4 regions of the Kitasatospora sp. NPDC054768 genome follow, and region 1 is predicted to be linked to each of the others. Evidence: riboswitches for the same ligand, from Rfam matches in the RefSeq annotation. Region 1 holds a riboswitch; each other region holds the start of a gene.

Region 1 (5,558 bases):
CAATGCAGAAACAAGACGCACGGAGCGTGACGACAGGGGGAGGTCGCGGCCGTGCCCCGCTGGACCAGGATCGGAGCCGAGGACGTGGTGGACGCAGCGAAGGAGCCCGGCGAAGCCCAGGGGCTTCAGCCCGCTGCGGCCGAGGCCCGGGCCGGGGCGGCGGCCGAGGCGGCGAACGACTCCTCCGAGCCCGCGGCGGAGCACGCCGTCGAGAAGCTCGACCGGCCGCTGCCCGAGGGCGTGCGCCGGCGCGTGGTCGGGCTGGCCTCGGACGCGCTCGGCGGGCTGCCGGCGGGCGAGCTCCCGCAGAGCCTGCGTCAGTACGTGAAGTTCACGCCGGCGCGGCGGGCCAAGTACGCGGCCACCGCGCTGGCGGCGGCCCTGGAGGCGGAGCCGGCCTTCCGGGTACGGATAGCGGAGCGGCTGCGCCTCGGGCAGCCGGACCTGGTGAAGGCGCTGGAGTCGGGCACCGTCCCGAGCGCCGCCGATCCGATGGACGTCGCGGCCGCCGCCTACCTGGTGCGTTCGGCGGGCTGGAGCCGGCTGGTGGCCGAGGCCGGCGAGGAGGCCGAGCGGGCCGGCGCCGAGGACGCGGCCGCGGAGTCGGCCCGGCTGGTGGAGAAGCTGCACGCCGAGCTGGCCGAGGTGCGGGCCTCCGCGCGGGCGGACGTGGACCGGCAGCGGGCCGAGTCGGACGGCGTCCGCAAGGAGGCCGAGTCGCTGCGCAAGAAGGTGCGGTCGCTGGAGAGCGACACCCGCCGGGCGCAGGCCGAGACCCGCCGGGTGGCCGGCGAGCTGGAAGCCCTGAAGGCGCAGACCGCGGCCGAGCGCGGTGCGGCCGAGACCGAGGCGCGCAGGCTCAGGCACCGGGTCTCGGAGCTGGAGAACGCGGTCGAGCAGGGCCGCCGGTCGGCCCGTGAGGGGCGCAGCGTCGAGGACATGCGGCTGCGGCTGCTGCTGGACACCGTGCTGCAGTCGGCCCAGGGGCTCCAGCGGGAGCTGGCGCTGCCGGTCTCCCAGATCCGCCCGGCGGACCTGGTGGAGGCGGTGGTGCCGGGGGCGGCCTCGCCCCACGACGTGGCCCGGCGCGGGCTGGCCGAGGACGATCCGGCGCTGCTGGACCAGCTGCTGGCGATCCCCCAGGTGCACCTGGTGGTGGACGGCTACAACGTGACCAAGACCGGTTATCCGACGCTGCCGCTGGAGCAGCAGCGGATCCGGTTGCTGGGCGGGCTGGCGATGCTGGCGCAGCGCACCCAGGCGGAGGTCACCTGCGTGTTCGACGGGCAGGACCTGGACGTCCCGGTGATCATGGCGCCGCCGCGCGGGGTCCGGGTGCGGTTCAGCCGGACCGGGGAGACGGCCGACGAGCTGATCCGCCGTCTGGTGCGGGCCGAGCCGCAGGGCCGTCCGGTGGTGGTGGTGTCGACCGACCGGGAGGTCGCGGACGGCGTGCGGAAGGCGGGCGCGCGCCCCGTGGCCTCGGTGCTGCTGCTGAACCGGCTGGCGCGCCCCTGACCCCGACCGGACGTGCGATGCCTGGTCAGGAGTGGTTCCGGGGTGGTGTGCGGGTCCCGTGTCGTCAGTGTGCGGACCGGAGTTCACACCTACGGGGGAGTGGCAAAACGGATAGATCTTCACTAGGGTCTGGCGTCAAACCTATTTTCCGGAATCTCATCCCATCAGGTGAGTCCGTTGGAAGAAGGAGCAGGACCCTTGGCCTCCCACCGCCGTCCCAAGCAGCCGAGCCGCGCGCGGATCTCCGTGCTCACCGCTGCTGCTGCGACCGCGGTCGCCCTCTCCGCGCAGGTGGCCGCGCACGCCGCGCCGCAGCCGAACAAAACGGACGTCAAAGCGCAGATCGACCAGCTCCAGGAGGAGCAGGAGCAGGCGGCGGAGAAGTACAACGGCGCCAAGGAGCGGGCCGACCAGCTGCGCAAGCAGGCCGACCAGCTGCAGGACCAGGTGGCCCGCAGCCAGGAGCAGATGACCCAGCTCCAGGGCGGTCTCGCCGAGGTGGCGGGCGAGCAGTACCGCACCGGCGGCATCGACCCGTCCGTCCAGCTGATGCTCACCTCCGACCCGTCCGGCTACCTGGAGAAGGCCTCCACCGTCCAGCAGGCCAGCAGCAGCCAGGCCGAGGCGCTCAAGGGGCTGCTGGACCAGCAGCGCCGGCTGGACCAGGAGAAGGTCGAGGCCTCCGCCGTGCTCGCCTCGCTGGACACCACCACCAAGGACCTGAACCAGGCCAAGGCGGACGTCAACACCAAGCTGAAGGCCGCCCAGGACCTGCTGAACTCGCTGAGCGCCACCGACCGCGCCGCGCTGAAGGCCCAGCAGGCGCAGGACGACCGCGCCTCCCGCGGCAGCGACCGGGTCGACCTCAGCAGCCTGCCGCCGGCCAGCGGCTACGCGGCCGTGGCGATGGCCAAGGCGATGAGCAAGCAGGGCTCGCCGTACGTGTGGGGCGCCACCGGCTCGACCACCTTCGACTGCTCGGGCCTGATGGTCTGGGCGTACGGGCAGGCGGGCGTCTCGCTGCCGCGCACCTCGCAGGAGCAGGGCCACTACGGCACCCGGGTGCCCTCGCTGGACCAGGCCCAGCCGGGCGACCTGGTGGTCTACGGCAACGACATGCACCACGTCGGGATGTACATCGGCAACGGCATGGTGGTCCACGCGCCGCACACCGGTGACGTGGTGAAGGTGATGAAGGCCGACGCGATGTCGATCAACACCATCCGCCGGGTCTGACGGCCCGACACGCCCGCGAGGCCCCTCCGGGGGCTGTGAAAAGCGCCACCCCTCGCGCGGGGGTGGCGTTCGGCTTTCCGCCCCTTCGCGGCCACATGCTGAGAACTGATCAGCCTTCTGTGTGCCAGTGGTCACCATCGGTCATTTTCACAGAAGAACTTGGGAAATCTTCGGTCTTTTTTCTGACAAGGATTTGAACGGATCACGGTTCAGTTACTAGGGTCGTGCCCTGAACCACCGCACTGTCGATCGCCCAGCCAGGGTGGCGGCGGTGGTTACCGTCGAGTTCGTGAGGCAGCGGGGCAGGTCGAAGCGACTGCCCGACAGGGGAGCCCAGTGGTTTGGGGGCGCTGCGGAGCGGAGCCGGGGAACCACGTTCCTCCGGGGTGAATCGACGCCAGGTCGGCCGATGGAACGGCCGTGAGGCGTCGTAGGGCATGCTTCCGGCCCGAACCCGTCAGCTCACCCGGTAGGCGGACGTAGGAAGAAGGAGTCCGCCTTCGTGGCGTCCCATCGTCGTCCCAAGCCCGCAGGCCGCGCCCGGGTCTCGATCCTGACCGGTGTCGCCGCGGCAGCCGTCGTCCTCTCCGCTCAAGGTGCCCACGCCGACCCGCAGCCGACCAAGGAACAGGTCAAGGGGCAGGTCGACCAGCTCAACGAGCAGGCCGAGATCGCGACCGAGAACTACAACGCGGCCCAGGCCAAGCAGCAGGAGCTGGAGAAGCAGGTCTCCGGCATGCAGGACCAGGTGGCCCGTCAGCAGGCCCAGGTCACCGAGCTCCAGGGCGGCCTGGCCGAGATCGCCGGCGAGCAGTACCGCAACGGGGGCATATCCCCGACCGTCCAGCTGATGTTCTCCTCCAGCCCGGACACCTTCCTCAGCCAGGCCGACGCGCTGAACCAGGCCGGCAGCACCCAGAAGGGTCAGCTGAAGGAGCTCCAGGAGCAGCAGCGCAAGCTCGACCAGGACCGCAACGAGGCCCAGGGCAAGCTCGCCGAGCTGGAGTCGACCACCCAGCAGCTGAAGGCCTCCAAGGAGGAGGTCCAGGGCAAGCTGAAGGCGGCCCAGGACCTGCTCAACACGCTGACCGAGCAGGAGCGCCAGGCGCTGCGCCAGGCCGAGGAGAAGGCCGCGGCCGACGCCAAGGCCAAGGCCGACGCCGCCCAGGCCCAGCAGCAGCAGGCCGACCGCGCCTCCCGCGACAACAGCCGCGGCGACCTCGCGACCGGCTCGTCCGGCTCGTCCGCCTCGACCGCCTCCTCCCCGGTGAAGGTGGCCCCGGGCAGCTCGCGCGGTGCCGCCGCGCTCTCGGCCGCCGCCTCCAAGATCGGCAGCCCGTACGTCTGGGGCGCCACCGGCCCGGGCTCCTTCGACTGCTCCGGCCTGATGGTCTGGGCGTTCAACCAGGCGGGCGTGTCGCTGCCGCGCACCTCGCAGGCGCAGGCCTCGGCCGGCACCCGGATCGGCTCGGACATCTCCCAGGCCCAGCCCGGCGACCTGCTGATCTTCTACACCGACGCCCACCACGTCGGCATCTACGCGGGCAACGGCCAGGTGCTGCACGCGCCCAAGCCGGGCGCGTCGGTGCGCTACGAGGCCGTCACCAACATGCCGCTGGCCTCCATCGTGCGGGTCTGATCACCGCTCGGACGCTTCCAGGCCCGGCCTCCCCCAGGGGAGGCCGGGCCTGCGGTTTTTCCTGCGGCTTTTCCCGAGGGCCGATCAAATGTCCGACAACAGCCTGAATATTCGGGTTGGCAGGGGTTTGGACTCGCTTGCCCTGACTCGCTAACGTCTGCCACCGGACTCCCGCTCGACGGCCGCCCGTCCCGGTGCGGCGGCGGGAGCCGCGCCGCAGGATTGGAGCCGCTGCCGCCATGCCCGTGCACCGCCGTTCCCAACTGCTCGCCCGGGCGCTGGTGCTGACCGCGGCCGCCGCCACCGCCCTGGGTGTGGCTGCCGGAGGCAGCGCCCAGGCCGCCCCCGGCAGCCCCGACCCGGGCGACCGCCAGGACGTCAAGACGCAGGTGGAACAGCTGTACGATGAGGCCGAGCAGGCGTCCGAGAAGGCCAACGCGGCGCAGGAGGCCCAGCGGCGGCTCCAGGGCGAGACCACGATCCTCCAGGGCGAGATCGCCGTGGCCCAGGACCAGCTCAACGGGCTGCGGGGCGACCTCGCGACGGTGGCCGGGGCCGAGTACCGCGGCGGCGGGATGACCCAGACCGCCCAGCTCATCCTCTCGCCCGACCCGGAGGGCTACCTGTCCCGCGCCCGCGCCCTGGGCCAGGCCGCCGCGCGCCAGCAGGAGACCCTGCACGAGCTGGTCGCCCGGCAGCGCCGGCTCGACCAGCGCCGGACCGAGGCGGCCGGCAAGCTCGACGAGCTGGACCGGACCCGCCGCTCGCTCGCCGACAGCAAGCAGCAGATCCAGCAGCGGCTGGCCAGCGCGCAGAAGCTGCTGAACGGTCTGGGCGCCGCCGAGCGGGCCCGGCTGACGGTCCAGGACGCCCGGGACGCCGAGCAGCGCGCCACCCGGGGCACCGACCGGCTGGACCTCGGCACCGCCCCGCCCGCCTCCGAGCGCGGGGCCGCCGCGCTGGCCGCCGCGGTGCGGATGATCGGCTCCCCGTACGTCTACGGGGCCACCGGCCCGCACGCGTTCGACTGCTCCGGTCTGATGTACTACAGCTGGCGGCAGGCCGGAGTGACCCTGCCGCGCACCTCGCAGGCCCAGGCGTACGCCGGGCAGCGGGTCAGCCTGTCCGAAGCGCGACCGGGAGACCTGGTGATCTTCTACCGGGA
Region 2 (5,558 bases), on a different contig from region 1:
CGGGGTAGCGGCGGACCTCGCTGCCGATCCGGCGCTCGCCGAGCGCGTACCGCAGCGGGCCGAGGTGGCCGCAGCGCCGGCCGTACCCGTCGTGCAGCGGCTGGACCCGGACCTCGCCGTCCGGGGAGGTGACCCGGACCAGCTCGGTCAACGCCTCCAACTGGCTTTCGGGGCCGAAGAGTTCGGGGTACGCGAAGAGCAGGTAGCCGCTCAGGGTGAGGGCGAAGGCGCCGTCCGCGAAGGGCAGCCGGGGCAGCGCGGCGGCCACGTACTGCTGCGGGTGGGCGGCCGAGTCGGCGGCGAACAGCAGGCGGGCGCGGTCCCAGCTGCGCAGGTAGCGCTCGGCGCGGTACGGGCGGGGCGAGGGGTAGAGCTGCGGGCGGGTGGCCATCGCGGCGGCCATCGCCGCCCGGGCGGCCACCGCGGCGGTCGCGACCGCCGGCAGCGGCAGCGCGTACGCCGGATCGACGGCGATCACCCGGCAGCCCAGCCCGCGCGCCTCGGCGGCCAGGCCGGCCGCGCCGCCGGGGCAGTCCAGCACCGGGCCGGGCAGGACGGCGAGCCGGGCCCGGGTGAGGCCGAACAGGGCGCAGTACTCGTCCAGCGGCCGGGAGGTGACCAGGACGCCCGGGGGAACGGCGGGAATGCCGACGGCGGCCACCCGGCCATCCGAACACGCGGCGGCCCCACCCGCATCCGGAGGCGTCCGGGGTGCGGGCGGGGCGCGGGCGGGGTCCTCGGCCGGGGCCGGCCGGTCAGCGGCCGAGCAGGCCCTGGGCGGCGACCCGGTTGACGTTGGTCAGGCCGCGGACCAGCTGCGTGGTGAGGAGGATCAGCAGCACGCCGAGGAGCGAGAGCCCGGCGATCTGCCAGGGCGACTGGACGTCGTACACGTGCCGGACGCCGTCGCTGTCGTGGAAGTCGAACAACCGGTACCCCTTCCAGGAGGTGTACGTCGGGAAGACCCAGTGGTACACGGGGTAGAGCGCCAGCGCCCAGCCGAGCACCAGGAACACCAGCGTCACCGCGAAGCTGAGCACCGCCCAGGGGAACATCACCACCTGGTACAGCACGGCCTTCCAGCCGGCCCCGTCCGCGAGCCGCGCGGTGACCGCGCCCCAGCTGCCCTGGCGGACCCGGCGCACCGGCGCCGGGCCGGGGACGTCCAGGGCCAGCATGCCGCGCACCCGGGCCCGCTCCAGCCGGCCGAAGCCGCGGGCGACGCTGGTCAGGGCGCCCAGCACGGGCAGGCCGATGACGGTGACGAGGGTGCCGAGGCCGAGGCAGAACAGGGTGATCGACACGACGAAGCCGACGATCGCCACCGGCAGGCCGCTGAGCGCGTAGCCGACCTCGCGGTAGTAGTACGCCGAGAACGGCGCCCGCCACACGGCCGGCCGCCGCTCGGTCCGGCGGACCCGGGCCGGGCGCGGGTCGTCACCGTGACCGCCCAGGACGTCCCACTCCCGGTCCTCCATGCTGCGGCTGCTGCTCATGCTCCCGGCCCCCGGCCCCTCGTACTGTCGGTCGTTCGTCCCGCTGACAGGCTCCAGTCTGGTGGACGCGCCGGCCGGCCGGGATCCGGAGGCCTGGCGGATCCGGGGTGGGGTTAACCCCCCTCCACCGGGCGGCCGCTGGAGGGGGGTGAGCCGGTGGGGGGTCGAGCGGTGGTCCGTGGCCCGGGCGGTCAGCCGGTCGTCCGGCCCCGCGGGCCCGCCCCCGGCCACTCGTCGGCGAGCAGCGCGTAGAGGAACGAGTCGGACCAGACGCCGTCCTTGAACGCGTCGTGCCGCAGCCGGCCCTCCAGCCGGAAGCCCAGCCAGGTGAGCACCTTCACGGAGGCGTCGTTGTCCACGGCGACCCGGGCGGCCAGCCGGTGCAGGTCCAGGGCGCCGAAGGCGAAGTCGCAGAGCAGGCCGACGGTCTCGCCCGCGTAGCCGCGGCCCCAGGACCCGCGGGCCAGCACGCACCCGAGCTGAGCGGCGCGGTGCCCGTCCAGGGTGAGCGAGGCCTGCCCGATCGGCGTCGCGTCCGCCGGCTCCTCGGCGTCGGCGAGCCTGGTGACGGCGAGGCGGTAGGTGTCCCGCTCCTCGGCCATCGCCTCCTCCAGGTAGAGCTCGATCTGGTCGGCGCAGTCCTCCCGGCCGCTCGGCCCGAAGGGCAGGTGGCGGGTGACCTCCGGGTCGCCGAACAGCGCGTGCAGCGCGTCCACGTCGTCCTCGGTGAGGTGGTACTCGCGGACGGCCAGTCGCGGGCCGGTGAGTCGTACGGGGACCATGGCTGCCGACCCTATCCCCGCCCGGCGGCTACCGTTCGGACTATGAACGACGAAGACCTGCGGCTCGCCCCCCGCACCAAGGCCGCCGACCTGCTCGCCTGGGCGGCCGGGCAGGACCGCGCGCCGGTGGCCGAGGCGCCGCTGCGCGCGGTGCTGGCGCTGCTGGAGCTGGGCGACGGCAGGATGCACGACGGCTGGCCGGAACTGACCTCCGACGCGGTGGAGCACCTGCTGTACGAGCGGCTCCACCTGTACGTCCAACCCGCTCCCGAGGAGGACCCGCTCGCCTACGGCGACGCCGTCCGGCTGCTGATCGACCACCAGCGGGCGGCCCGGCGGCTGAACGCCAAGCGCCAGGAGCGGCTGCACGAGGAGGCCGAGTGGCAGGGCGAGGTCGCGGCCGGGCTGCTGCGCCGCGCCGACCTGGTGACCTGGCCCCGGCTGTACGCGGTGCTGCTGCACGCGTACGGGGTGGACGTCACGGACGGGGCGGCGGTGCGGGACTGGCTGGCCGGCTTCGCGGAGCTCGCGGAGGAGGACCGGCTGGCCGCGTACGAGGCGCTGGTGCCGGCCGGCTGGCTGGACGAGCCGGACGAGCAGGGCTGGGGCCCGGGCCGGGTGCTGTCGGTCGGCATGGCCACGGACGGCGCCCGGCGGCTGCTGGAGCAGGGCCTGATGCGGCGCAGCTACCGCAACCTGGCCGAGCTGACCGCGCAGGGGCGGCCGATGCCGGACGAACTGGCCGGGGACTTCGGGCAGTTCGAGGAGGCGGCGGTCGACGCGGCGCTCGACCTGTTCGGCGGGTGGACGGTGCCGGGGCTGCCCCGGCTGCTGGTGACGGAGTTCCCGGAGCTGGCGCCGGAGCCGGGCCAGGAGGAGATCGAGGCGTACCTGGCGCAGCTGCCCGCCGAGGAGTGAGACCTCGCACGAAGGCCCCGGCCCGGAGCCGCTGCTCCGGGCCGGGGCCTTCTCGCGTGCGCGTCGGGTTTCTCGCGCGGGTGCGCGGGCCTCTCGCGGGTGCGTCGGGTTTCTCGCGCGGGTCAGGGGTTGAGGCCGCGCTGCTGGAGCCAGGGCTCCGGGTCGACCGGGGCGCCGCCGCCGGGGCGGACCTCCATGTGCAGGTGCGGCCCGGTGACGTTGCCGGTCGCGCCGACCTTGCCGATCTGCTGGCCGGGGGCGACCTTGCCGGAGCCCTTGGTGATCGAGGAGAGGTGGCAGTACCAGATCTCGGTGCCGTCGGGCAGGGTCTCGACGATCCGGTAGCCGTACGAGCCGGCCCAGCCGGCCGAGGTGATGGTGCCCTGGCCGAGCGCGTAGACCGGGGTGCCGGTGTCGGCGGCGAAGTCCAGGCCGGTGTGCAGGTTGGCCCAGTAGCGGGCGCTCTGGCCGTAGTGGGCGGAGAGCCGGTAGTCCTTCACCGGGAGGGTGAGGGCGGCGGCCTTGACCCGCTCGGCCTCCTCGGCGGCGCGCTTGGCCTCGGCCTCCTTGGCGACGGCCTTGGCCTCCGCCTCCTGCGCGGCCTGGAGCCGGGCGGTCTCCTCGGCGGCGGTGCGCTGGCTGTCGGCCTGGTGCTGGATGCGGGCGGCGAGCGCGAGTCCGGGGTCGGCGGAGAGGGCGACCGGGGTCTCGTCCGGGGCCTCGACGGCGGGGGCGGCGGCCGGGGTCGCCGAGGCGAAGCCGGTGGCGCCCAGGGTGGCGGCGACGGCGGTGACGCCGAGCAGTGGGGAGGCTCCGCGGGTCTGACGCGGCATCCGGTGGCGGTTGGTCTCGACCTCCGCGGGGAAGTCCTCCGGGCCGAAGGCCTCGGGGCCGTCCGTGCCGGGGTGGTCGAGGAGCTGGGTACCGGCTGCGAAGCCGGCCGGGTGTGCCGGGGTGTGCGTCGACGCCACGGAGGCGCGCTCCTTTCCTTCCTTCGCGCCTACCGGGTTAGCTGACGGGTTCGGAGCAGGAAGGTCTCCTACGGCTGGGCCGGGGCCCCGCCGATTCACCCCAAGGAACGTGGTTCCCCGGCTCCCTGACCTGCCCGGAGGCGGGTCGGCGGGATTAGGCGACGGCGCACGGTGCCGTCTGGGTACGGCGTTGACAACCGCGCTGCGTTATCAAACGTTAATCCTAGGAGGCTCTGATTCCAAGCCATCCGTTCGGAGCAGCCTAGGGCAAAGTGATCGGACGTCAACGAACGACACCGGCGAACACCCCCCTCGCGCACGGTCCCATCTGAGTACTCCTACTCATGTGCACCCCGGCCGGGCGGCCACATCCTGGCGCCATGAGCACATCGATGCAGACCCGCACCACGGCCGCGTACCACATCCAGGCCGTCCTCTCCTTCGCCCTGTCGGGCGTCGCCCTCGCCGTCGGGATCGCCTATCTGCCGGTCGGCGGATGGACCAGGGCCTTCCTCGGGATCGGCCTCCTCTACACCGTCACCTCGGCGTTCACGCTGGCGAAGGTGATCCGGGACCGGCAGGAGTCCAACGAGATGGTCACCCGGGTGGACCAGGCCAGGCTGGAGAAGCTGCTCAGCGAGCACGACCCGTTCAAGGTGGAGGGAGTCTGATCATCCCTTCCACTCCTTCCGCTCCACCCCTCACCCGGCCGTTCGCTTGACGGCTAAGGCTATTAGCCTTAGCTTTATGGCTATCGGCCCGCGCGCCGATGTCCCGCACCGGCGGCCCGAGGAGGACCCCATGAACGGCACCATCACCCCGAGCACCCAGCACCTGACCGTTCCCGGCGGCCGGATCGCCTTCGACGACACCCGGCAGGGCGACGGCACCCCCGTCGTCCTGCTCCCGGGCATGCTCGACAGCCGGGCCGCCTACCGGCACCTGCGTCCGCTGCTCGTCGCCGCCGGCCACCGCGTCGTCACCGTGGACCTGCGGGGCTTCGGCGAGTCCTCCGTCGAGTGGGACGACTACGGCCCGGCCGCCATCGCCGGCGACGTCCTCGCCCTGCTCGACCACCTCGGCATCGAGCGCGCCGTCCTCGCCGGGAACTCCTACACCGGGGCGACCGTCGTCAGGGCCGCCGGGGACGCGCCCGAGCGGGTCGCCGGGATCGTCCTGCTCAACGCCTTCGTCGAGAACCCGCCGCCGGGCGCCCTGATGCGCGGCGTCATGGGCCTGATGGGCGCCGCCCTCGTCCACTGGCCGGCCTCCTGGGGCTTCTACCTGCGCCGGATGGCCTTCCCGGGCGCCAAGCCCGCCGACTTCGACGCGTACGTGGACGGACTGGTCGCCGCGCTGCGCACCCCGGGGCGGAAGACCGCCACCCGCGG
Region 3 (5,558 bases), on a different contig from region 1:
TCGAGGCGGAGACGATCGTCGGCTCCCCGCTGGACGGGCACCCCGGACTCGGCGGCCGCTCACCGCTCGACGGCCCCGTCGAGATCGGCGGACGGCATCGGCGCTCGGCCTAGGACGGGCCGTGCGCCCCGACCGGGCCCCCGACCCGAACGGGCCGCACGCCCAGGACGGACCATGCGCCGGTCGGCGCACGGCCGGTCGACGGAAGCCCCGGGAGGACCACACCCCGGGCCCTTCCACCCGGCCCCGCCGAGGACTTCCGCTCCAGTGCGGACGCCTCCGGAGCGGACACCTCCGAAGCGGAGACCGCCGGCGAAGAGGTCCCCGGAGGAGACAAAGACAAAGGCCGTCGTGGTGTCGGCACCCACGACGGCCCCCCGATGATGGAGCACGGCGGTCGGTCAGACCGCCAGGTGGTCGAACTCCCCGTCCTTGGCCCCCAGCAGCAGGGCGGCGATCTCGGCCCGGGTGTAGATGAGGGCCGGGCCGTCCGGGAACCGCGAGTTGCGCATCGCCACATCGCCGCCGGGCAGGGCCGCGAACTCGACGCAGTTGCCCTGGGAGTTGCTGTGCCGGCTCTTCTGCCAGACCACCCCCTGGAGATCGGCGGCGGCCATCCCGTTGTAGGTGTCGTACGAGCCGTGCGTGTCCTGCGAGTCGTGCATAGAAATCTCCCGAAGAGCTTCCGGAGTTGTCGTCCAGCGCGGCGCCCCCGGCACCGTCGAAACGAACGGACCGGCCCCGTACCGGTCCGGCACAACGCCTCACTTGACGCGATGATAGCCGCAGTGCACGTGCATCAGCACGGGACGTTGCAGGTGCACGTGGCCTTTTGTCCGCAGCCGCGAACTCTTCACGGACCCTTCTCCTGACGGTACGTAAACGGACATAGCCGATGAATCGTCGGGCGCGCGATAACCGGCCGTGAGCACCTCCCCGCTGAATGTTGATCTTCGAATGCCGGGAGTCGCACTCCCGTGACCCTCCGTCAAACCATCCTCATGCTGTGAGACATCTCACGCGCCCCAGGTGCAACGCCGGCGCCCTCGGGTCGCGTCGAGGCAACCACCGGCGGTCGCGCGGGGATTGGGAGCGGAATGTCCGGATTGTAGGCAAAGTGCCCGGACCGGTGCCGGAGACGCACCGGCCTCCGGACCGCGACCGCGTGAAACCCACGCGGCAGCCGACTGCAAGCCGGACGGGCAGATGTCCTACGATCTCCGGCATGAGCACCGCAGCCATCCCGGGCGCGCCACTGCCCGTCCGTACTCCAGGCTCCCGTGCGCGGGGGCGCCACCGTCGTCCCGAGCGCCCCGAGATCCCGGCCGGCGCCCCGGCCCTGGTGCTCGCCGTGCCCGCGACCGCCGGGCCCGAGTCCCGCTCGGTCGTCGAGGAGTTGCTCTCGATCGTCCGCACCGAGCAGAACGGCGTCCGGACCGCGGTCGGCTACCTGCCCGGCAACGGCGGCGAGGGCGCGGGCGGCGAGGACCGCACCGTGGCCGAGCTGCTGGCCATGGCGGCCGAGGCCGGACTGCCGACGCCCGTCCTGGTGCCGCTGGTGCCCGGCCCGCACACCTTCCTGACCGAGCTTCACGCGCTCGCCGCCGAGTACAGCGCGCCCGTCACCGACCCGCTGGGCCCGCACCCGCTGCTGGCCGAGGCCGTGCACGTCCGGCTGTCCGAGGCCGGGCTGGCCCGGGCCGACCGCGCCCGGCTGTTCGCCATCGCGACCGCCGCGGACGGCGTGGTGCTGACCACCGTCGGCGGCGAGGACGCGGCCGCGGCGGCCGGCATCACCGGCGTGCTGCTGGCCGCCCGACTGGCCGTGCCGGTCGTCGCCGCCGCGCTCGACGTGCCCGGCTCGGTGGCCGCGGCCGTCAACCACCTCAGGGACACCGGCTCGCAGCGCCCGGCGCTGGCCCCGCTGGTGATCGGCCCGGAGGCGGACTCCGAGCTGCTCGCCACCGCCGCCGAGGAGACCGGCTGCCCGTCGGCCGCGCCGCTGGGCTCGTACCCGTCGGTCGGCCAGCTGATCGCCTCCACCTACCTGGCGGCGCTGCCCGCGCCGTCCCCGGAGGACCTGGCACGGGCCGAGGCGGAGGCGGCGGCCGCCGCCGAGGCCGAGGGGGCTCTGGAGGGCGTCCGCGGCGCCCACGCGGCCTCCCAGGGGCCCGCAGGGCGGTAGTCGACGACGCGCGCCGGTTGGCGCGCACCGAAGGGCCCGGAACGGCATGCGTTCCGGGCCCTTCGGTTTTGCTCCGCCCGCCCATGGCCGTCCCGCGCGGAAGTCGGACGGCGATGAAGTGGAATGTCCGTTCTGGCCTATTTGAAAGGAAATAGGAAACGCGGTCGCGGGCGCTCGCATCACGGCCGCCGCAGCATCTGCCCGGGTGCTCCGGCCCGCGATTCGACGCGCCGTCACACCACTTCTGAAGTGCTGCCAGTTGTGGGCTTCCATAACAGGGTTGCCTGAAAACGATCATTTACGATCATGAAGAGCGGCAATTTTGGCAGTTCCCACTAAACCGTGATGCGCATCACAGCAGTTTGCAGTTTGAACTTAAGTCTGATTAACGTGCTCCCCGTTCGTGACCACACGAACCCGGTTCATCCGCGACGCCGAGTCCTGCCGTCGGATGTCCTGGCAGCGCGAAATCGCACCACGGCAGGAGCGGGGGACCCACAGGTAAGTCGCCCCGGACCGATCTCCGGAACGGTCCAGGGCTAGGGGTGAAGCCGCGCCCACAGCGCGGCCGGGCAACTCCAGCCCGAATCCGACAGCTCACCTCGCAGGCGTGGGAGAGGACCGCGTCTTCATGCTGCCCACCAACGGCACTCGTCTGTCCAGCCGCACCCGTCGCGTGATCGCCGCCCTCGGCGTCGCGGGCGTCGGCCTCACCGTCCCCTGCATCGCCTCCGGCACCGCCTCCGCCGCCACCGTCGCCACCTGGGACAAGGTCGCCCAGTGCGAGAGCGGCGGCAACTGGAGCATCAACACGGGCAACGGCTTCTACGGCGGCCTCCAGTTCACCTCCAGCACCTGGTCCGCCTTCGGCGGCACCGCCTTCGCGGCGCGCGCCGACCTGGCCACCAAGGACCAGCAGATCGCCGTCGCCGAGAAGGTCCTCGCCTCGCAGGGCCCCGGCGCCTGGCCGGTGTGCTCGGTCCAGGCCGGCCTCACCAAGGGCGGCGCCGCGGCCGCCGTCGACACCTCGGCGGGCTCCACCGCGGGCTCGACCGCCGCGAAGCCCGCGCAGCCCGCGCAGAGCGCCAAGCCGGCCGCCCCGGCCGCCAAGCCCGCTCCGCAGACCCAGGCCCCGGCCGCAAAGCCCGCCGCGCCCTCCGCGCCCTCCGCGCCCTCCGCGCCCGCCCAGGACGGCACGCAGGCCAGCACCGACTCCGCCGCCTCCGGAAACCGGAGCGACTGGGTCCAGAAGCGCCAGCAGCAGGCCCAGAACGGCGACTACACCGTGGTCGAGGGCGACTGGCTGTCCGCGATCGCCGACCAGCACAAGGTGCAGGGCGGCTGGCAGCGGCTGTACGAGCTCAACCGCGGCACCCTGACCGAGGGTCCGGACAGCATCTACCCGGGCCAGCAGCTGTCCTTCGGCGGCAACGGCCAGGCCCAGGCCGGCCAGTCCGCCACCGGCAAGTCCGGCTCGGACTTCACCTGGTTCGACCGCTCGCAGAAGTCCGGCCAGTCCGCGAACGGCGGTGCCGTGAACGCCCAGCCGACCGCGCAGGCCCAGACCCAGGCCGCCAAGCCGTCCACCAAGCCCGCTCCCCAGACCCAGGCTCCGGCCGCCACCGGCAGCATGGCCGCCGCGGTCTCCTTCGCCGAGTCGAAGGTCGGTCAGGCGTACGTCTACGGCGGCACCGGCAACGGTGGCTGGGACTGCTCCGGCCTGACCCAGGCCGCGCTGCGCGCCGCGGGCGTCTCCGTCCCGCGCGTCGCCGCCGACCAGGCCGCCGCCAGCACCCACGTCTCGCTGGACAGCCTCCAGCCGGGCGACCTGCTGTTCTGGTCCAACAACGGCAAGGACTCCGGCGTCTACCACGTCGCGATCTACGTCGGCAACGGCAAGTACGTCGAGGCCGCCAACCCGAGCTCGGGCGTCCGCGAGCAGAGCATCGCCAACTGGGCCCCGGACTTCGCCGGCCGGGTCTGAGAACGGCGAACAGCCGACAGCCGACGGATAACAGCTGACAGATAACAGATTTCATCATCTGTCAGCTGTCGTCCGAACGTTGACCGCCCACGCCCCCGGGGAGAGTCTGGTCGCTCCTCCCCGGGGGTTCCGGCATGCCTCCGGCCGTACCTCGTGGCAAATCCCCGCGGTGAATCCCCATGGCGAATCCCCGTGGTGAATCCCCGCCCCAACGGGCATGCTGCTGCTCTGCACCCGAGGAGGAGTCACATGGCCCAGGTCACCGTCACCCTCGACGCGAACCTCGCGATCGACGCGATGTTGCTCTCCGGCACCAAGAACCCGCAGGACGCCGTCGAACTGGTCCTGCGCGACTACCTGGCCCGCGGCCGCCGTACCGAGACCCGTACCGCCGAGGCGGCCGACGGGCACCGACCGACCGTCGACCGCCCCACCGCCCAGGAGGGCTGACCGCCCGACGGCCCGGGGCGGCCGACCGCACGCACGCCGAAGGGCCCCGGAGAGCAACCGCCCTCCGGGGCCCTTCCGTCGGCCGTGACGGCCGGGGTTCAGCGCGCGCAGGCCCCGGTGGACCCGCGCATCACCAGCTCCGGCTGGAACATGAACTCGCCGCGCTGGGCCGCGTTTCCGCCGACCTCCTCCAGCAGCGCGTCCACCGCCGCCGTGGCCATCGCCTCGACCGGCTGGCGGATCGTGGTCAACGGCGGCTCGGTGAAGGCGATCAGCGGCGAGTCGTCGAAGCCGACCACCGACACGTCCTGCGGCACCGACAGCCCACGCTGCCGCACCGCCCGGATCGCCCCGAGCGCCATCATGTCGCTCCCGCAGACGATCGCCGTGCAGCCCTTGTCGAGCAGCGCGCCGGCCGCCGCGTGCCCGCCCTCCACGCTGAACAGCGTGTGGTGGACGAGGTCGTCGGCCTCCTCCCGGGAGAGCCCGAGCACCTCGCGCAGCGCGGCCGTGAAGCCCTCGATCTTGCGCAGCACCGGCACGTACCGGCGCTGACCGACGGCCAGCCCGATCCGCTCGTGCCCGAGTTCGGCCAGGTGCTGGACGGCCATCCACATCGCGGCCCGGTCGTCCGGCGAGATGAACGGCGCGTCGATCTTCTCGCTGTAGCCGTTGATCAGCACGAACGGCACCCCGCGCCCGGCCAGCCGGGCGTAGCGGTCGTGGTCGGCGGTGGTGTCGGCGTGCAGCCCGGAGACGAAGACGATGCCCGCCACGCCCCGGTCCACCAGCATCTCCACCAGTTCGTCCTCGGTGGACCCGCCCGGAGTCTGGGTGCACAGCACCGGCGTGTAGCCGTGCCGGCTGAGCACCTGCTCGATCACCTGGGCCAGCGCGGGGAAGATCGGGTTGCTCAGCTCGGGCGTGATCAGACCGATC
Region 4 (5,558 bases), on a different contig from region 1:
TGCGCAGGGCCGCGGCGAGGGCGTCGCCGGGGTTTCCCGCGGCCGCTGGATGTTCGCTCATCGGTGTGGTATCCTTGCGGTGAGAAGGTTGTGGTGCGCCATCTGAAAGGCGCTCAATTGACCCAGCCTACCCCGGCCGCCGACGTTCGGCGTGACCTCGGCTGTTACTCTTGCGAAGCGTGAGCGCGAAGCCCCAGATCCCCAATGTCCTGGCCTCCCGGTACGCCTCGGCGACCCTGGCCCAGCTGTGGTCCCCCGAGCACAAGGTGGTCCTCGAGCGCCACCTGTGGCTCGCCGTCCTGAAGGCCCAGCAGGACCTCGGCGTCGAGGTGCCGGCCACCGCCGTCGCCGACTACGAGCGGGTGATCGACCAGGTCGACCTCGGCTCGATCGCCGCCCGTGAGCGGGTCACCCGCCACGACGTCAAGGCCCGGATCGAGGAGTTCAGCGACCTCGCCGGGCACGAGCAGATCCACAAGGGAATGACCTCCCGGGACCTGACCGAGAACGTCGAGCAGCTCCAGATCCGCCAGTCCCTGGAGCACGTGCGCGACCGCACGGTGGCCGTCCTGGTGCGTCTGGCCAAGCTGTCCGCCCAGCACTCCGAGCTGGTCATGGCCGGCCGCTCGCACAACGTGGCCGCGCAGGCCACCACCCTGGGCAAGCGGTTCGCATCGATCACCGACGAGCTGCTGGTCGCCTTCCGCCGCCTGGAGGAGCTGATCGCCCGCTACCCGCTGCGCGGGATCAAGGGCCCGGTCGGCACCGCCCAGGACATGCTGGACCTGCTCGGCGGCGACACCGACAAGCTGGCCGAGCTGGAGCGCCGGGTCGCCGGGCACCTCGGCTTCGAGAACGTGCTGACCAGCGTCGGCCAGGTCTACCCGCGCTCGCTGGACTTCGAGGTGCTCACCGCCCTCGTCCAGCTGGCCGCCGCGCCGTCCAGCCTGGCCAAGACCATCCGCCTGATGGCCGGCCACGAGCTGGTCACGGAGGGCTTCAAGGAGGGCCAGGTCGGCTCCTCCGCGATGCCCCACAAGATGAACACCCGCTCCTGCGAGCGCGTCAACGGCCTGGCCGTCATCCTGCGCGGCTACGCCTCGATGACCGGCGAGCTGGCCGGCGACCAGTGGAACGAGGGCGACGTCTCCTGCTCGGTGGTGCGCCGGGTCGCGCTGCCGGACGCGTTCTTCGCCTTCGACGGCCTGCTGGAGACCTTCCTGACCGTCCTCGACGAGTTCGGCGCCTTCCCCGCCGTGATCGAGGCCGAGCTGGACCGCTACCTGCCGTTCCTCGCCACCACGAAGGTGCTGATGGGCGCGGTGCGCGCGGGCGTCGGCCGGGAGACCGGGCACGAGGTCATCAAGGAGCACGCCGTCGCCTCCGCGCTGGCGATGCGTGCGGGCGCCCGGGAGAACGAGCTGCTGGACCGGCTGGCCGCCGACGAGCGGATCCCGCTGGACCGGGCCGCGCTGGACGCGCTGCTGGCCGACCGGCTGTCCTTCACCGGCGCGGCCGGTGCCCAGGTCGCCGAGGTCGTCCGCCAGGTGGAGGCCGTCGCGGCCGCCTACCCGGAGGCCGCCAAGTACGCGCCGGCCGACATCCTTTGACGCTCGGTCAGTTCAGAGTCGAGGGCCCTGCCGCCGGACCGGTGGCGGGGTCCTCGCGCGTCGTGGGGACGTGGCCGGGGTCGAGCGGCGGGGCGGTCGGTCCGCACGGCCAGTCGCAGTTCGGCTCGGCCACCGGCTGCTCCTCGGGGGCGAGCACATTGCCCCGTACGGTCGCGGAGGCGATCAGCCCGCCGGCCACCAGGAGGCCCGCGCAGATCAGCATCGCGGTGTGGAAGGCGGAGTCGACCGCGGCGGGCACCCGGTAGGCGTCGCCGCTCAGCCCGGCCAGCGCCGGCAGGGCGGCCACCGCGAGCAGGCCGGCCGCGCGGGCGGCGGCGTTGTTGACCCCGCTGGCGATGCCGGCGTGCCGGACCTCGACGGCGGCCAGCACGGTCGCCGTCAGCGGCGCGACCAGCAGCGTCATCCCGCAGCCCATCACCGTGACGGCGGGCAGCACGTCCACCCAGTACGAGGAGTCGGGGCCGATGCGCAGCATCAGCAGCACCCCGGCGGCGCACAGCAGGGGGCCGACGGTCAGCGGGACGCGCGGGCCGATCCGTTTGCCGAGGCGCCCGGCGCGCGCGGACAGCGCCAGCATCAGCACGGTGATCGGCACCAGGGCGAAGCCCGAGACCAGCGGCGAGAACCCGGACACGATCTGGAGCTGCACCACCAGCAGGAAGAAGACGCCGCTGAACGCCGCGTACACGCACAGGGTGACCAGGTTCACCGCGGTGAACAGCCGGGAGGAGAACAGCCCGAGCGGCAGCATCGGTTCGGGCGCCCGGCGCTCGACGGCCACGAAGGCGACGCCGAGCACCACCCCGATCACCCCGCTGACCCAGACCGCCGGGGACAGGCCCTCGCCCGCCGCGGTCAGCGCGTAGGTGATCGCGCCGAGCGCGAGGGCGGCGAGCACGGCGCCGAGCACGTCGAAGCGGCCGGTGGCGGCCTCGTCCCGGGTCTCCGGCACCGACCGGGTGGTCACCGCGATCACGGCGGCGGCGAGCGGCAGGTTCAACAGGAAGATCCAGCGCCAGCCGGGGCCGTCCACCAGCCAGCCGCCGAGGAAGGGGCCGATCGCGGCGGACACCCCGCCGAGGCCGGACCAGAGCCCGACCGCGGCCGAGCGGTCGTCGGGGTGGAAGACGGCCTGGAGCATGGCGAGCGAGCCGGGGGTGAGCAGCGCCCCGCCGATGCCCTGGACGGCGCGGGCGGCGATCAGCACGTGGATGTTCGGCGCCGCGGCGCAGGCCGCGGAGGCGATGGCGAACCAGACCACGCCGATCAGGAAGACCTTGCGCCGCCCGTACCGGTCGCCGAGCGCGCCGCCGAGCAGGATCAGGCCCGCCAGGGTGAGCAGATAGGCGTTCAGAGTCCATTGCAGGGACGCCAGGGAGGCGCCGAGGTCGGCGCCGATCCGGGGCAGGGCGACGTTCACCACGGTGCCGTCGAGCATCGCCATGCTGGAGCCGAGCACGGTCGCCAGTAGTACCCAGCGACCCTGCGCGGTGCCCAGGCGCAGGGTGCCGGCCTCGGAGGTGGCCACGGGCGAATCCTGCGCTGCCGGGGCGCACGTGACAAGGGTCACCGGTGGGTGTGTTGACGGTCGGCGGTGCGTGAACGGGTGGCTGCGGTCCGTCGCCGATCTCGGCGCAGGGTCGTGGATCAGTGGCGGGGGGTGAATGGGTTGTGTACGCACCGTGGGGTCCGGTCTGCGGAGGGTCACCGGAACGGGGGAGATGGTTGCCCTTTCAAGAGATCGACATTGCTTCACCCGAACGGATGGGTTTTAGTTCAGCGACCGCCCGGCCAGTCCGGACGGATCCACCGGGTGGAACGCCGAGTCCTGCCGCTGCCCGGTGGTTCGAAACGAACTCTGTACGGCAGGAGCGGGGGACCCACAGGTAAGTCGCCGGACCGGAGTTCGCGCCTCAGGGCGCGGGCGTCCAGGACCGGCTAGGGGTGAAGCCGCGCATGCGGCCGGGCAACTCCAGCCCGAACCCGACAGCTCACCTCGCAGGCGTCGGAGAGGAAAATTCCATGCCTGCTCAGGCTCGTCGTATCGCCCTGCCCCGCGCCGCCCGTATCGGCATCGCGACCGCCGTCACCGGTGTCTCCTTCGCCCTCCCGCTCGTCACCGCGGTGAGCGCCCAGGCCCACACCGTTGCGGCCGCCCCGGCCGCGCAGGCCGCCGCCTCCACGGACGCCAAGTCGGTCGCGCCGGCCGCTGCCCCGGCCACCCCGGCCGCGCAGGAGAGCTACCGCGTCGTCAGCGGCGACACCCTGTCCAAGATCGCCGACGCCAAGAACGTCGAGGGCGGCTGGCACGCGCTGTACGAGCAGAACCGCTCGGTCGTCGGTGCCAACCCGAACCTGATCTTCCCGGGCCAGCAGCTCGCGCTGTCGGGCCACGCCGCCGCGCCGGCCGCCGACGCCGCCCCGGCCAAGCCGGCCGCCCCGGCGAAGCCCGCCCAGCCGGCCGCTCCGGCGACCCAGGCCGCCAAGCCGCAGGCCCAGGTCCAGGTGAAGACCGAGGCCGCCAAGCCCTCCGCCCAGCTCCAGACCCAGCTGCAGGTCGCCGCTCCGGCCGCGGTCGTGACCGCCACTCCGGTCGCCGCCGCCACCTCCGGCTTCGTCGCCCCGCTGGCCAACCCGAAGCTCGGCACCGCCTACGGCGTGGCCGGCTCGATGTGGGCCTCCGGCCACCACACCGGCCAGGACTTCGTCGCCTCCACCGGCACCCCGCTGCGCGCCGTCGCCAACGGCGTCGTGGTCAAGGCCGGCAACGGCGGCGCCTACGGCAACGAGGTCGAGATCAAGCTCGCCGACGGCCACTACGCCGAGTACGCGCACCTCTCCTCGATCGGCGTGAGGATCGGTCAGGCCGTCACCGTCGGCCAGCAGATCGGCCTCTCCGGCGCCACCGGCAACGTGACGGGCCCGCACCTGCACTTCGAGATCCGCAACGGCTCGGAGTACGGCTCGGACATCAACCCGGTCGCCTACCTGCGCGCGCACGGCGTCGCGCTCTGACCCGGGGCCGCTGAGCCCCGAGGGTTTTCGGAACCACCGCTGCTGCGGGGCGAATCGATCCTCCGGGATGGTCATGTCGGGTGACCGCTCGACCGGGTGATCGCCGCACGGCGGACATGGGCGCGGGACACGCCCAGGCCGGCCCGGCCGTACGAGGACCTCCTCGTGCAGCCGGGCCGGCCGCTGCCGTTTCCGGGCCCGTCCGGTCGTGCCCCGGCCGTCCGGCGGGTTCCGGAGCGTCGTTCGACCGGTCGAACGTGGCGTCAACTCGACTGCTCCGGCGGGCCGTCGGCCCGATCGCTGGGCTGCTCCGGCGCGCCATGCTGTCGGACGGTCAGCGTCCGGCCGGTCCGGCGGTCGGGCGGGTCCGGGAGGCGAGGAGGCCGGATGGCGGTCCGGAGCGGGGACGTGGCGGGGGAGAGGGCCGGGCGGGAGCGGCCGGGGACGGGCGGCGTCGACCGGCTGAAGGCGGACTCGGTCGGCCTGGTCGGCGTGGTGTTCATGGCACTCGCCACCGCCGCCCCGATCACCGCGATGACGGGCAACCTGCCGATCATCGTCGGGCAGGGCAACGGCGTCGGCGCGCCCGCCGCGTACATCGTGGCGACCGTGGTGCTGACGGTGTTCTCGGTCGGGTACGTGGCGATGGCCCGGCACATCACCGCGGCCGGCGCGTTCTACGGCTACGTCTCGCACGGGCTGGGCCGGGTGGTCGGGATGGCCTCGGGGCTGCTCGCGGTGCTGGCGTACGTCGTCACCGAGGCCTCGGCCCTCGGCTTCTTCGCGTACTCGCTGCGCGGACTGGTCCGTTCGCAGCTGGGGGTGGACCTGGGCTGGGGCTGGTACGCGCTGTTCGGGGCGACGGTGATCGGGGTGATGGCCTGGTTCGACCTGCACCTGACGGCCAAGGTG

What was found. A riboswitch is a leader RNA that binds a small molecule or an ion and turns the genes downstream of it on or off. The one in region 1 is predicted to bind cyclic di-AMP.
Region 2: it holds a riboswitch for cyclic di-AMP, as region 1 does, so the genes downstream of both, ACWGKU_RS33105 (M23 family metallopeptidase) here and ACWGKU_RS14715 (C40 family peptidase) in region 1, are expected to answer to the same signal.
Region 3: it holds a riboswitch for cyclic di-AMP, as region 1 does, so the genes downstream of both, ACWGKU_RS31175 (transglycosylase family protein) here and ACWGKU_RS14715 (C40 family peptidase) in region 1, are expected to answer to the same signal.
Region 4: it holds a riboswitch for cyclic di-AMP, as region 1 does, so the genes downstream of both, ACWGKU_RS15845 (M23 family metallopeptidase) here and ACWGKU_RS14715 (C40 family peptidase) in region 1, are expected to answer to the same signal.

Annotation. Positions count from the first base shown of each region.
Region 1 covers NZ_JBSHBN010000039.1:35,672-41,229, reverse strand. Annotated here, with positions in the region: gene ACWGKU_RS14725 (NYN domain-containing protein) at 52-1,518, shown strand; gene ACWGKU_RS14720 (C40 family peptidase) at 1,717-2,754, shown strand; cyclic di-AMP (ydaO/yuaA leader) riboswitch at 3,093-3,246, shown strand; gene ACWGKU_RS14715 (C40 family peptidase) at 3,257-4,393, shown strand; gene ACWGKU_RS14710 (C40 family peptidase) at 4,633-5,558, shown strand, end outside.
Region 2 covers NZ_JBSHBN010000156.1:14,834-20,391, forward strand. Annotated here, with positions in the region: gene ACWGKU_RS33085 (hypothetical protein) at 1-661, opposite strand, end outside; gene ACWGKU_RS33090 (sensor domain-containing protein) at 756-1,496, opposite strand; gene ACWGKU_RS33095 (GNAT family N-acetyltransferase) at 1,688-2,278, opposite strand; gene ACWGKU_RS33100 (hypothetical protein) at 2,321-3,196, shown strand; gene ACWGKU_RS33105 (M23 family metallopeptidase) at 3,319-4,167, opposite strand; cyclic di-AMP (ydaO/yuaA leader) riboswitch at 4,180-4,338, opposite strand; gene ACWGKU_RS33110 (YiaA/YiaB family inner membrane protein) at 4,548-4,838, shown strand; gene ACWGKU_RS33115 (alpha/beta fold hydrolase) at 4,969-5,558, shown strand, end outside.
Region 3 covers NZ_JBSHBN010000139.1:13,393-18,950, forward strand. Annotated here, with positions in the region: gene ACWGKU_RS31160 (ATP-binding protein) at 1-113, shown strand, start outside; gene ACWGKU_RS31165 (DUF397 domain-containing protein) at 402-665, opposite strand; gene ACWGKU_RS31170 (hypothetical protein) at 1,226-2,185, shown strand; cyclic di-AMP (ydaO/yuaA leader) riboswitch at 2,639-2,809, shown strand; gene ACWGKU_RS31175 (transglycosylase family protein) at 2,796-4,169, shown strand; gene ACWGKU_RS31180 (hypothetical protein) at 4,419-4,619, shown strand; gene ACWGKU_RS31185 (LacI family DNA-binding transcriptional regulator) at 4,718-5,558, opposite strand, start outside.
Region 4 covers NZ_JBSHBN010000043.1:22,908-28,465, forward strand. Annotated here, with positions in the region: gene ACWGKU_RS15830 (HelD family protein) at 1-61, opposite strand, end outside; gene purB (adenylosuccinate lyase) at 171-1,610, shown strand; gene ACWGKU_RS15840 (MFS transporter) at 1,618-3,159, opposite strand; cyclic di-AMP (ydaO/yuaA leader) riboswitch at 3,514-3,651, shown strand; gene ACWGKU_RS15845 (M23 family metallopeptidase) at 3,654-4,646, shown strand; gene ACWGKU_RS15850 (APC family permease) at 5,034-5,558, shown strand, end outside.